2 regions of the Amycolatopsis sp. NPDC104819 genome follow, and region 2 is predicted to be linked to the other one. Evidence: riboswitches for the same ligand, from Rfam matches in the RefSeq annotation. Region 2 holds a riboswitch; the other holds the start of a gene.

Evidence for each region. Region 2 has a riboswitch for cobalamin ahead of ACZ63E_RS17390 (hypothetical protein). Riboswitches for the same ligand answer to the same signal wherever they lie in the genome.
Region 1: another riboswitch for cobalamin. It lies ahead of metE (5-methyltetrahydropteroyltriglutamate--homocysteine S-methyltransferase); the one in region 2 lies ahead of ACZ63E_RS17390 (hypothetical protein).

Annotation. Positions count from the first base shown of each region.
Region 1 is NZ_JBVJON010000011.1:190,073-196,989, forward strand. It holds gene ACZ63E_RS32290 (AfsR/SARP family transcriptional regulator) at 1-1,632, shown strand, start outside; cobalamin riboswitch at 1,860-2,096, shown strand; gene metE (5-methyltetrahydropteroyltriglutamate--homocysteine S-methyltransferase) at 2,210-4,525, shown strand; gene metF (methylenetetrahydrofolate reductase [NAD(P)H]) at 4,522-5,445, shown strand; gene ACZ63E_RS32305 (response regulator) at 5,469-6,122, opposite strand; gene ACZ63E_RS32310 (sensor histidine kinase) at 6,119-6,917, opposite strand, start outside.
Region 2 is NZ_JBVJON010000005.1:245,087-252,003, reverse strand. It holds gene ACZ63E_RS17405 (hypothetical protein) at 292-1,524, opposite strand; gene ACZ63E_RS17400 (sigma-70 family RNA polymerase sigma factor) at 1,521-2,045, opposite strand; gene ACZ63E_RS17395 (hypothetical protein) at 2,649-2,963, opposite strand; adenosylcobalamin (AdoCbl) riboswitch at 3,122-3,266, shown strand; gene ACZ63E_RS17390 (hypothetical protein) at 3,323-5,782, shown strand; gene ACZ63E_RS17385 (ABC transporter substrate-binding protein) at 5,787-6,632, shown strand; gene ACZ63E_RS17380 (ABC transporter substrate-binding protein) at 6,629-6,917, shown strand, end outside.

The sequences.
Region 1 (6,917 bases), on a different contig from region 2:
CACGTCGAGCTGGACGTCCTGTCCGCCGAAGACGCGCGCGCCCTGCTGGTCCAGATCATCGGCGAGGAGCGCGTCGAGCGGGAACCGGAGTCGGCGGCGGCGATCGTCGAGCTGTGCGGGCACCTCCCGCTGGCCATCCGGATCACCGGGGCCAAGCTGGCCGGGCGGCGCGCGTGGACCCTGCGGGTGCTGCGTGACCGGCTCGAGGACGAGTCCCGGCGCCTGCGCGAGCTGAGCGTCGGGGATCTCGACGTGCGGGCCAACTTCGACCTGAGTCTGCGCCTGCTGCCCGACGAGGCCGTCCGGGCGTTCCGGCTGCTGGGCCTGCTGGGGCCCGAGACCCTGCCCGCGTGGGTGGTGGGGGCGCTGCTCGGCGGGCCGGACGCGGACGACGTCCTGGAGCTGCTGGCCGACGCCTACCTGGTGCGGCTCGTGACCACCGACAACGCCGGGCAGCCCCGGTACCGGTTGCACGACCTCCTGCGCACGTACGCGGCGAAGGGCGCGGAAGACCATTGCCCGGTCGAGGACCGGCGAGCGGCGGTCGAACGGGTGCTGGCCGCGTGGCTCGCCCTCGCGGAGCAGGCCAGGGATCTGTTCTACCCCAGCCTGTTCCAGCCGACCCCGGGCTCGTCGCCGCGCTGGTCCCCGGACTACGAGGTCGTCGAGGCCATCGCGTGGTTCGACGCCGAACGCGGGACGCTGCTGCGCATGATCCAGCTCGCGGCGGACTGGGGCCTGGCCGGCCTGGCGTGGGAGCTGGCGGCCGCCGCCGTCCCGTACTACGACCACCGCAGCCTCTACCAGGACTGGAACCGCAGTCACCAGATCGCGTTGGCGGCCACGCGAGCGTGCGGTGACGCCCACGGTGAAGCGGCGTTGCTGCAGGGCCTCGGCCAGGTGCACATCTACCTCGACGAGATGGACGAAGCCCGCGACGACCTGGGCCGCTGCCGGGAGCTGTACCGCGACATCGGCGATCGACGCGGTGAAGGACTCGCGCTGGCCAGCCTGGGTACCGTGCACCGGGTCCTCGGCGAGCTCGACGCGGCACTGACCGTCGACAAGGAAGCGCTGGCCCACCTGGTGGCGTCCGGGCACCGGCAGGCGGAGGCGCAGATCCGCACCGCGATCGGCATCATCGGCTTCGAGCAGGGCACCGAGGACGCGGGCCAGTGGATCGAGCAGGGCCTGCGGACCGCCCGGCAGCTCGGCGACCGGCACCGGCAGGCGGTGATCCTCCGCACGGTCAGCCGCTACCACCTGGGCATCGGCGACACGGCCGCGGCGCTGCACGACCTCACCGAGGCGTTGACGATCTTCACCGAGATCAGCGACGAGCGCTGCGGCGCGTACGCCGACCAACGCCTCGGCGGAATCTACGCGGAGCTCGGCGACCGTTCCCGAGCCGACTCGGCCCTGCAACGCGCGGCGCACGTCTTCCGCCTCAACGGCGACCGCAGCAACGAAGCGGCGTGCTGGCAACAGCTCGGCGAGCTGGAGAGCGAACTCGGCGACGCGCCGGCGGCCCGCCATCACCTGGGCTTGGCGGTGGAGCTGTGGCGAGCCCTCGGGCTGCCCGAGCGCGCGTCAAGCGTGCAAGCCACGCTTGACGCGGTGGCCGGGGGATGACGATCGGGGAGCTGAAGGCCGGGCTGGTTTCGGCCGCGGCTGCTGCGGCCGCGGCCGGGGCCTACCGGACGAACGCGACGATGTTCGACAAGAGGGCGCGGCAGATCACCGAACGTTTCCGCCGTCGAGCCCGATCGAGCAGTGGCGGCTGTTCGGCTCGGACGTCCACTACGTCTTCCCGGATCCGTGATCCGTTCCGAGCCGCGTTCGTCCCTTCCCGGAGGCGCTACAGTGGCGGGGCAGCTGGTTCGGTCTCCGCGAGCAAGGTGGCGGTGACCGAGGCAAGAGGGAACCCGGTGCGAATCCGGGACTGCCCCGCAGCGGTGAGTGGGAACGACCGCCGTCAGTCTCCGCGGAGACGAGCACTGAGCCCGACGGGCTTGGGAAGCGACGGCCAGTAGGAACCCGGCGCGCGCGCCGGACTGCCCGCGAGTCCGAAGACCTGCCCGCTGTGCATCCCACGACCGTGGGGTGCTGGCTGCGACCTCGCGGGCAGGTCATGCCGAGCCGGACCGGAGACGGTCTGTCTTGTCGTGCGCTCCCGCAGGTCCACGCGGACTCGCGAAGGAGAGCCCCCGTGACATCGACCACCCCGACCAGCCGCGCGACCGTGCACGGCTACCCGCGCCAAGGCGCCGACCGGGAGCTCAAGAAGGCGATCGAGGCCTACTGGAAGGGCCGGATCGACGCCGACGCCCTGCTCGGCACCGCCCGTGAGCTGCGGCTGCGGAACCTGACGGAACTGCGCGACGCCGGGATCGACGAGATCCCGAGCAACTACTTCTCGCTCTACGACCACGTGCTGGACACCTCGGTGCTCCTCGGCGCCGTCCCCGAGCGGCACGTCACCGCCGTCCCGGACACCACGACCCCGGCCGGCCGGCTCGACCGCTACTTCGCCATGGCGCGCGGCACCGCGGACGCGCCGCCGATGGAGATGACGAAGTGGTTCGACACGAACTACCACTACCTCGTGCCCGAGCTCGGCCCGGACACCCGCTTCACCCTCGACCCGGCCAAGCCGCTCGAAGAGTTCGCCGAGGCGCTCGCGCAGGGCGTGACCACCCGTCCGGTGCTCGTCGGCCCGGTCACTTTTCTGTTGCTGGCCAAGGATCCGACCGGCACCGAGGGCTTCCGGCCCCTGGATCTGCTCGACCAGGTCGTCCCGCTCTACGCCGACCTGCTGCGCCGGCTGCGTGAGGCGGGCGCCGAGTGGGTCCAGCTCGACGAGCCCGCGCTTGTCACCGACCAGCCGGCCGAGGTGCTGGCGAAGGTCGCCGAAACGTACGCCACGCTGACCGCCGAGCCGGTGCGCCCGAAGATCCTGCTCGCGTCCTACTTCGACCGCCTCGGGGACGCGTTGCCGGTGCTGGCGTCCTCGGCGGTCGAGGGCCTGGCCGTGGACTTCACGAACAACGCCGGGGCCACCCTTGACGCCCTGGCCGCCGCGCCCGGGATCCAGGACAAGCGCCTGGTCGCGGGGGTCGTCAACGGGCGCAACATCTGGGCCGCCGACCTCACCGCCGCGCTGTCCACCCTGGGCACGCTGCTCGGCCTCGCCGGCTCCGTCGACGTGGCCGCGTCCTGCTCGCTGCTGCACGTGCCGTTGGACGTCACCCTCGAAACCGGCCTCGACCCCGAGATCGCCGGCTGGCTGTCCTTCGCGCGGCAGAAGCTCGCGGAGATCGTCACGCTCCGCCGTGGCCTGACCGAAGACCGCGGCGCCATCAGCGACGTCCTGCGGGCGAACGCCGGCCGGCTGGCCGCCCGGGCGGCGTCGCCGATCGTGCGGGTGCCGGCCGTGCGCGACCGGGTCGCCGCGGTCACCGACGCAGACCTGCGCCGCACGAGCCCGTACGGCAAGCGCCGCCAGGCCCAGCAGGACCGGCTGCACCTGCCCGAGCTGCCGACGACCACGATCGGCTCGTTCCCGCAGACCGCCGAGCTGCGGCAGGCCCGTGCGGCCCTGCGCTCGGGCAAGCTCGACCAGGACGCCTACCGCGAGGCGATGCGCGCCGAGGTTCGCGCGGTGATCGCCGAGCAGGAGCGGATCGGCCTGGACGTGCTGGTGCACGGCGAGCCCGAGCGCAACGACATGGTGCAGTACTTCGGTGAGCAGCTCACTGGGTTCCTGGCCACCCAGCACGGCTGGGTCCAGTCCTACGGCACCCGGTACGTCCGGCCGCCGCTGATCGTCGGCGACGTGGCCCGCCCCGCGCCGATGACCGTCGAGTGGGCCACCTACGCGCAGAGCCTGACCGAGAAGCCGGTCAAGGGCATGCTGACCGGACCGGTCACCATGCTGGCCTGGTCGTTCGTGCGGGACGACCAGCCCGAGGGCGACACCGCCCGCCAGGTCGCCCTCGCCCTGCGCGACGAGGTCGTCGACCTGGAGGCGGCGGGGATCTCGGTCATCCAGGTCGACGAGCCCGCGCTGCGGGAGACCCTGCCGCTGCGCACCGCCGACCGTGCTGAGTACCTGGACTGGGCGGTCGCGTCGTTCCGGCTGTCGACCGCGGGGGTGCGCGACGACACCCAGATCCACACGCACATGTGTTACGCCGAGTTCGGCGACGTCCTGCAGGCGATCGTCGACATGGACGCCGACGTGATCAGCCTGGAGGCGGCCCGCTCGGCCATGGCGATCGTCGCCGACCTCGCCCGCGCCGGCTACCCGAACGAGGCCGGCCCGGGCGTCTGGGACATCCACTCGCCGCGGGTCCCGTCGGTCGAGGAGATCGCCGGGCACCTGCGCGTCGCGGCCGGCGCGTTCCCGGCCGACCGGTTGTGGGTCAACCCGGACTGCGGGCTCAAGACCCGCGGGTACCCGGAGGTGCGGGCCACCCTGGCCAACCTGGTCGAGGCCACCGGACAGCTGAGGGCACGGGCGTGACGAGCACTTCACCGCGGCGGGTGGTCACCCCGCCCGCCGCGGTTCCCGCGCGGGTCCGCGACCGCCTGGCCGCCGGAAAACCGGTGCTCTCGCTGGAGTTCATGCCGCCGCGCCCGACCGACGACGCGGAGCGGATCTGGCAGAACGTCCGCAAGCTGGAGTCGCTGCGGCCGGGTTTTGTGTCCGTCACCTACGGGGCGGGCGGGTCCACCCGGGACAACACGATCGCCGTCGCCCGGCGGATCGCCACGGAGACCACGATGCTCCCGGTGGTCCACCTGACGGCGGTGGACCATTCAGTGCGGGAGCTGCGCTCGTTCGTCGGCGCGCTGGCCGACGCCGGGGTGGTCAACGTCCTGGCGCTGCGCGGAGATCCCCCCGGCGACGTCGACGGCGAGTGGGTCCGCCACCCGGAAGGCCTGACGTACGCGAGTGAGCTCGTGACGCTGCTGCGCGAGCACGGCGACTTCTGCGTGGGCGTGGCCGCGTTCCCGCAGCGGCACCCGCGGTCGGTGTCACTGGAGCAGGACACCGCGCACTTCGTGGCGAAGTGCCGCGCGGGCGCGGACTACGCGATCACGCAGATGTTCTTCGACGCGGACGACTACCTGAGGCTGCGCGACCGCGTCGCGGCGGCGGGGTGCGCCACGCCGATCATCCCGGCGCTGATGCCGGTCACGACCATGCGGACGATCGCCCGCTCCGAGCAGCTGTCCGGCGCACCGTTCCCCGCCCACCTGGCGGCGCGGTTCGAGGCGGTCGCGGACGATCCCGCGGCTGTCCGTGCGCTGGGCATCGAGCAGGCGAGGCTGCTGGCCCAGCGGCTGCTGGCCGAGGGGGCGCCCGGGCTGCACTTCATCACGTTCAACTTCGCCTTGGCGACCAGGGAGGTGGTCGCCGAGCTCCCGGTGTTCGCGTAGCGCCCTCGTGCGCGGCCGGACCGCTAGCGCACCAGGCCGGATTCCCAAGCCCACACGGCGATTTCCGTGCGGTTGCGGGCCCTGATCTTGCGCTGGATCGAGGCGAGGTGGGTCTTGACGGTCGAGAGCGAGATCGTCAGCTCCTCGGTGATCTCGGCGTTGGTCCGGCCTCTCGCGATCGCCTGGGTGACGTCGAGCTCGCGCTGGCTCAGCGCGGGGTCGGCGCGGCGGGCGCGTCTCCGGGTCGGAGACCCGCTGAAGTGGGACAGCAGCCGCGTGGTGATCGACGGCGAGACCAGCGCCTCGCCGTTGGCGGCCGCGTGCACCGCCTCCACGAGCAGTCCGGGACCGGCGTCCTTCAGGAGGAAACCGCACGCCCCGGCGCACAGCGCTTCGTGGACCAGTTCGTCGAGGTCGAACGTCGTGACGACCAGCACCCGCAACGGGTCCTCGACGTCCGGGCCCGCCAGCCGGCGGGTCGCGGCGAGGCCGTCGACCACCGGCATGCGGATGTCCATCAACGTGACGTCCGGGCGCAGCTCCTGGGCCAGCTCCACGGCCTGCTGGCCGTTTTCCGCTTCGCCGATGACCTCGATGTCGGCGACGCGCTCCAGGATCAGCCGGAACCCCGTGCGCACCATCGCCTGGTCGTCGGCGAGCAGGACTCGCAGCGTCACCGGGCACCCTCCTCTTCCGGCGGCGAGGCCGCCGCTCCCTTCGGCAAGGGGAGTTCGGCGAGAACGCGCCAGCTGCGCTCCCCGTGTTCCCCGGCCATCAGCGTGCCGTCCAGCGCGGCGATCCGCTCGCCCATCCCGATCAGGCCGTACCCGCCCGGCGCGCGACGCACGCGGCCCGGGCGGAGACCGTCGTTGGTCACTTCGACCCGCAGGTGCCGGCCGTGGTCGGCGGGCTCGACCACCACGGTGACGTGCCGGGCGTCCGAGGCGTGCTTGCGGACGTTGGTCAGCGATTCGAGCACCACCCGGTGGACGGTCGAGACGGTTTCCGGCGTGACGGTGAGGTCCGCCAGCCCCGGCGCGAGCCGCACGGTGACACCCTCGTCGTCGCCGACCGCGGATTCGATCGTGCCGATCAGGTCGCCGGCGGTGACGGGTGAGGCGTGTCCGGGGCTGCGCAGCATGATGACCAGCCGCCGCACGGCGCCGAGGGCTTCGGTGCCCGCGTACTCGATCTCCTTGATCAGGTCGCGCTCGGGGCCGTCGGCCAGGATCACGCCGGCGGCCTGCGTGCGGACGACAACCCCGGTGATGTGGTGGGCGACCAGGTCGTGCAGCTCCCTGGCCAGCTCGAGCCGCTCCCGGTTGCGCGCAGCCGCCAGCGCGGCTTCGCGGCGAGCGTCGCCGTCACGCAGGATCAACCCGACCATGACGCTGCATCCCCACAAGAGGGCCCACAGCACCGACACGGTCAGCGACGCGGGCGAGTCGCCGTAGCGCAGCAGCGGGGCGAAC
Region 2 (6,917 bases):
AGAACCCCGTAAGGGGGTGGTCGTGTTGTTCGGGTGGGCGATTCGATACCCGTACCGGTGATGCGCCGGCTGACCGGCTCGGGCGTCGCCGGGCTGGTGGCCGAACTCGCCGAGGCGCTCGAATTGTGTTGCGGCGTGGTGGTTCTGGACGTGACTGCGTGCCGATGCGACGGCGAGACGCTCGTCGTTGCCATCCGTGGCGTCGCGGTGCGGGCCCGGCGCGCCCGCGGCGGCCTGCGGGTCGTCACCTCGGACGTTCCGGTGTTCGAACTGCGGCGACCGCTTTTCCGTTCACGGGTGCCGGATCAGGGTGGCCTGCGTGGGCGTCACCGGGAACCAGATGTCCCGCCGCAGGATCCAGGCGCCGTCCGGGTTCAGGTGGGCGGTGCCGAGGTTGACGACCGCCGCGGTGCCCGGGAATCCGCCGGCCGCGATGCGGTCGCCCTCGTGCAGCACGCCGGCGCCGGCGGTGAGTGTCGTCTGCTCGCCGGGACCGGCGGCGAGGCCGACCGGACGGCCGCCGGTCGTGGTCCGGGCACTCAGCCCGGATGTCCGCAGCATCGTCAGGTCGGTGCCGGCCGAAGCGGTGGGGCCGCCGCTGATGACCACGCCGATCAGCCCGTCGTGGAGCGTGAGCAGGTCGCCCGGTTGCGCGTCCGCCGCACCGGTGACGGTGAAGGTGCCGTCGAGGCGCGGGGTCGCGGTCACAGTACGCGTGGCCGGATCATCGGCTGCCGCGGTCAGGGAGGCGATGCCGCGTTCCCCGCGGTCGCCGAACGCGAGCTCGGTGTTCCACGCGGCTGCCTGTGGCGGCAGGTCGACGGTGAGCAACCCGTTGAGGGGCGAGCCCGCGGTGTCGGCGATCTCTTGCTCGACGGCGCTGGTGCTGAACCGGGCGCCGGGCATGCCCGGCGCGACGAGGGCGACCGCCCAGCTGGCCGGGGCCTGGTCCCCGGGCGCCGGCGTGGAGACGACGAAGCCGTAAGCCGCCGGGGCGGGCACATCGGTGGGGACGGTCACCTGGGCTCGCACCATCAGCGTCGTGGTGTCCGGCGTGCCGGTGGTCGACGGCGTGGTCATGAAGCCCAGCGACGTCCGTCCGGCGGCGTCGTTGCGGCGCAGGACGACCAGCGTCGCGTTCTGCCCGGTGAGCGGCCCGGCGTAGAGCACGGCAGCTTCGGATCCGGGCGCGGCTGAGAGGCTGGCGTTCGCCCAAGCCAGTTTCGCCCGGCCGACCAGTGCGGTGTCCCCGGCCAGGGGACCGCGCGTCGGCCACTGGGTGACCGCCGGAGGCTGGGCCGTGGTTCCGTCATCACCCGAAGCCGTGACGAGCGCGGTGCTGCCACCGGCCACGACCACGGCGGCCACGGCGACTCCGGTCAAGGTCCGACGCCGTCGTAGTGCCCGCGTCCGCAGGACCCGATGCGCGACCGAGGCAGCCTCGCCGACCGCGGGCCGGGGCAGGGGGACGGCCGCGAGCTCGTTGCGCAGGAGGGTGGCGAAGTCCGGTGGGTGCTGGTTCATCGGAGTCCCTTCGAAGTCGGCCTCGGCGGGGAGGGTGATTCGGCTTCCCACAGCTCGCGCAGCCGCTGCAGGCCACGCGAGGTGGTGGACTTGACCGTGCCGGTGCCGCAGCCGAGCAGCCGCGCGGTGTCGGCCTCACCCAGGTCGAGGTAGAACCGGGCGGCCAGCACGGCCCGCGTCCGCGGCGGCAGCCGCAGGAGCAGCGTCAGCATGTCGTTTCGCCCGTCGCACACCTCCGTGGCGTCAACGCCGGCCCGGTGCGGGGCGACGTCGGGCACCGGCGGTTCACGACGGGTGCGGTCGCGGTGGCGCAGGAAGACCCGGAACAGCGTCCGGCGAGCATAGGCACCGAGGTGCTCGATATCGCCGCGTCCGACGTGCCGGACCAGCTTCAGCAGGGTGTCGTGCACGACGTCACCGGCCTCGTCCCGGTTGCCGGTGAGCACCATCGCGTAGCGCAGGAGCTCGGCGTAGTGCTGCTCGACGAACACCTCGAACCGCTTGTCCGTCCTCGGCAACATCCGGCCCCTCTCGACCTCGGCACGCACTACAGAGCCGCTGGACGTGCCGAATGGTTGCGTCGTCTCGGAACGGACCGGACGACGGACTCGACCGGCTGGGTCACGGGTTGTTCGAGCCGGCGCCCCAGGGAGACAGGCCGTTCCGCGCGGGTTGTACGACAACACCTACGAGCTCCGGGTTCCTCGGGACCGGCGCGCGGGCGGCCGGGAAGTCCGTGCGGGACTTCGGTGAGTTCCAGCAGTTCCTGACCAAGCCCGCCGGGGCGAGCTGGCAGAACCTGTACTGCGACGCCAAGAACATGGCGGCCGCGGGTGAGCCCAGCGCATACCCGCTCGTGTCGTCGTCCCCGATCCCGTCGCTGGCAGCGGCCCTACCCGGGGGAGAACCAGGTGGTCGCCCCCGACCGGGTGCCGGGCGCCTACCTGCCGTCCGCGGAGTCCGACGGCTGAGGCGAACCGGCACGGGACCTGCCCGGCGCGAGCCGCGGCAGATCCCGGCGACGCCGGGTGAGCGGCCGCCACCAGGAGCTGCGTCGGCAACCAGCGCGACACCGCCGAACTCGGCGAAGGTCGTTTCGCAACCGGCGTCGAACGTTGGCTCATTCAGCTGTGGTCCGTCTGGCCGCGCGGCGATCGCTCTCGTCGTCGCAGTAGAGCCGTCGCTCCAACCGCGAGCAGCGCCACGCCCAGCACGCCCAGCGCCACGACTGCGACCACCGTGCCAGCGGTCAGCTGCGGCGGATCACAGGTGAGCTGACCTACACGCTCGTACGCGCACCAGGACAGTCCGCCCCGGGACGAGGTCACGACTTCCGGCGCCGCACCCAGCGCGCGCTCAGCCGACCACCACACCAGGCCCGCCGCGGCCAAGACAACCACGCCCGACACCGCGAGCGACATCCACAGCCACCGGCGCACGCACCCACCTCCGAATGACGATGATCTCGCAGTTGACCGGTGTCCTGTGGGCCGGATCACCGAAACGGATCGGCGACCCCTACGACACCCCAGAGGTGAGATTTACCGTTCCCGTCCGGCTGACCGGGTGTTACTGTCCATTCGTTTTGACCAGTACAACTTCATGATTTCTGCTCGTGGCAGGGGAAGCCGGTCGAAGTCCGGCGCTGTCGCGCAACCGTAGGTCACCGTAGGTGACGAGTCGGGTTACCTCCTCGAGCAGGTGTTGTCGAACCGCTGTCGCGTAAACAGTGAGTGACGCCCGGTCTGGGGACCGGTCTCTCTCGTGTGCGCGCCGGCGTCCGGGAGAGGGAGATCAGGTGGCCGGCAAGCGGTTCAGGCCCGTCGCGGCCTTGGCGTCCGCCATCGTCGTGCTCGTCGTGGGCTCACTCACCCCGGCTTTCGCCGCTGACGTCGCTTCGAAGCCCACGTCGCGGTGGCTCGCCGCGCAGCTTTCGCCCGACGGGACCCTGCAGAACCCGCTCGGCGGCGACCTGCCCGACCACGGCCTGATGATCGACACCCTGTTCGCGATGTACGCCTCCGGGGACGGCGCCCTGGCCGCGCCGATCGTCGAGTACCTCGACCGCCACGCCACCGACTACTACACCTGGGACGGCCTCGTCCCGGGCCAGGGCTACGACGCGATCATCACCGGCGGCGCGGCCGCGAAAGTGCTGGTCGCCGCGGAAATCGCCGGGCGGGACCCGCGATCCTTCGGCGGCCATGACATGGTCGCCGAAACCCTCGGCACGATCGCGCGCTCGGGCGTCGACAAGGGCCGGGTCAGCGACTACTCGAAGAACCCCGACTTCAGGGACTTCGTCAGCAACAACGCCAACATGTTCGGCCAGGCGCTGGCCGTGATCGGGCTGGCCGGCGCCGGCCTGACCGACCGGCTCGCCCTCGACACGATGCTGAAGCAGCAGTGCTCGGAGGGCTACTTCCGGATCTTCTTCGGCCTGATCCCCACTACCGAGACCGGCGACCAGGTAACCCCGGACGGCCACCGGATCTCGACCTGCGACGAGGGCAAGCCGTTCGACCAGGCGCCGCCGGACGGCGACACCACCGGGCTCGCGCTCTCGGCGATGCTCGCCGCCCGCGACGCCGGCGCGGCGAACCTCGACGCGCCCATCACGAAGACCGTGCGGTGGTTGAAGGCGCACCAGACCGCGGGCGGCGGTTGGGGCGGCGGCGTCGGCACCGAGGCGCCCAACACCAACAGCACTGGCCTGATCGTCCAGGCGCTCACCGACGCGGGATGCGTGGACGCCGCGATGACGTCGGGGACGGCGTTCCTCGAGTCCGCCCAGGTGACCGCGGCCGACTCGGGCAACCGGCTGGCCGGCCAGCTCGGCGCCATCGCCTACACCCCGGCCGAATACCGGACGGCGCGCACCACCGGGATCGGCGGGCTCGACACCTGGATCCGCGCGAGCGCCCAGGCCGCGCTCGGCCTGTCCCGGGTCGGGTTCCACGACCTCACTCTGGGACACGCCCCCGTCGCGAAGCAGCCCGACCCCGGTTGCCTCCCGCCCGCCGAAAAGCCGCCGGTGACGGGCAGTCCTGCCGCGACGCCGCCGGTCAGCAAGAAGGCCGGCGCCCCCGCGGTCCGGCCCGGTGCACCACGCGGCACCGTGATCGCGCCCGCCGACGCGCCCGCGCAGGTCGCCGGACCCACGCCGGCCGACCGGCTCGGTGGTTACCTCGCCGGGCGGCTGGTGGACGGCGATCACATCGAGGTCACCCAGGACGGCAAGACGTTCGTCGACTACGACCTCACCGCCGACCTGGTGCTCGCCCTGCGCACCCTGGGGCAGCAGCCGGACGCCGTGGCCCGCGCCTCGCGGTTCCTACTGAACCCGGAGTCGATCAAGGCCTACGCCCACGGCGCGCCCTACGAGCCGGGCGCGGCCTCCTACGCCGAACCGCTGGCGAAGCTGCAGATCATCGCGCGGTTCCTCGAGCCCGGCGGGCCGGTCACCGCGCAGCTGACGCAGGACCTCGACGCGGTGCGCACCCCGTCCGGCGAGTTCACCGACACCGGCGAGTTCGCCGACGGGACACGGTCCTTTCAACGGCACGCGTGGGCGACCTTGGCGACCACCGCGGCGGCGGATCCGACCGCGGCCATCGGCGTGCTCATCACCCAGCAATGCGCGGATGGGCTCTTCCCGGCCGCGTTCACCGGAAAGCCGTGCGCCACCGGGGACCTGGCCGCGACCGCCGCCGCGGTGACTGCGTTGAACGCCAAGCCCCGCACCGGCGCGCTGCCCGCCTGGACACCCGGACACCGGCGTGCGCTCGAATCCGCCGCCGCGGCCTTGACCGCGCGCACCGGCGCGGACGGCACGGTCACCGGCGCCGACGGGCAGCCGGACGCCACGCTCACCGCCGTCGTCGCGGGGGGCCGCCAGGCGGCCGGGCTCGACGCGAGCAAGGCCGCGCAGGCGCTCGGCGCCCTGGTGCCGGCCGACGGCGGGCTCCCGAAGGCGCCGGGCGGGCCGGGCGACCCGAGCGCGAGCATCGCGGCGGCGCCCGGGATCGCCGGCCGGACCTGGCTCGACGCGGACGGCTCGCCGCTCGTCACCGCCGCGCGGCTGCCGCTGACCGACCAGCCGCTCGCGGCCGCCGGGCACGGTCCCGCCATCGCGCAAGCGGCCACGAGCACGTTCTGGCTGGTGACCCGCTTTTCCGGCGCCGCGCTCGTCCTCGTCTTCGCGCTGGCCATGGGCCTGCGCCACCTCGTCAACCGCACATCACGCACCAGGGGGTAACACCATGAGACGCCTTCCCGCACTACTGGCCGGGCTCGCCGTCATGGCCGGACTCGTCGTCACCGCGGCGACGCCCGCGTCGGCCGTCGATCCGACGAAGGGCTACAACGGCATCTGCACCGGCAACGACGCCCTCACCGGCGTCACCGTCGTCGTGGACTTCCAGGAGCTGGGCGGGGCGACGATCACCCGCTGCTCGCCGAACGCCACCCCGGGCACCGACCGCACCGGCATCCAGGCCCTGCAGGACGCCGGAATCGCCGTCGCCGGCGTCGCGCAGTGGGGCCTGGGATTCGTGTGCCGGCTGGAGGGACGGCCGTCGGCGACCGAGCCGATCCCGGTCTCGGGCAACCCGACCTACAAGGAAGCCTGCGTGCGCACCCCACCCGCGGGCGCGTACTGGTCGTACTGGACCGCCACCGGCGCGGACACCACCTGGACCTACAGCAGCTACGGCGCCCTCAACCGCAACGTCGTCCCCGGCGGCTTCGAAGGCTGGTCGTTCTCCCTGAACCGCAGTGCCGGCACGAACCCGGTGCCGCGGGTGAGCCCGCGCAACCCGGCGGTCAACGCCACCAACCCGACCGTCGGCCTCTCGATCGACGACCTGGACCGCAAGATCACTCTCGGCCAGAGCACCGCCCTGACCTGGACGTCGACCAACTCCACGACGCTCACCGCGCAGTCGGTCGCCCCGGCCACCGGGGGCGGCGCCTGGTCGGGTCCGCTGGCCGTGCCCGGTGGGTCGAAGACGATCACGCCGACGGCCAAGGGCACCTACACGTACACGATCAAGGCGACCGGCACCGGCGGCACCGTGTACTCGACCGCGACCTTGACGGTGCAATGAGGCGGATCCTCGCGAGTACGGCCGTCGCGGTGCTGACGGCCGCGCTCACCGCGGGCCCCGCGCACGCGATCGACCAGGGCAAGGGCAAACCCGGCTTCTGCGCGGGCGGCGCCGGTGTCACCGTCGTGATCGACTTCCAGCAGCTCGGCGGCACGACGATCGTGCGCTGCGACCCGCAGACCGGCCGCGGCACCGGTCTCGACGCGCTGAAGAACGCCGGGTTCCAGATCGCCGGCGTCCAGCGCTGGGGCGAGGCGTTCATCTGCCGGATCGAGAACCGGCCGT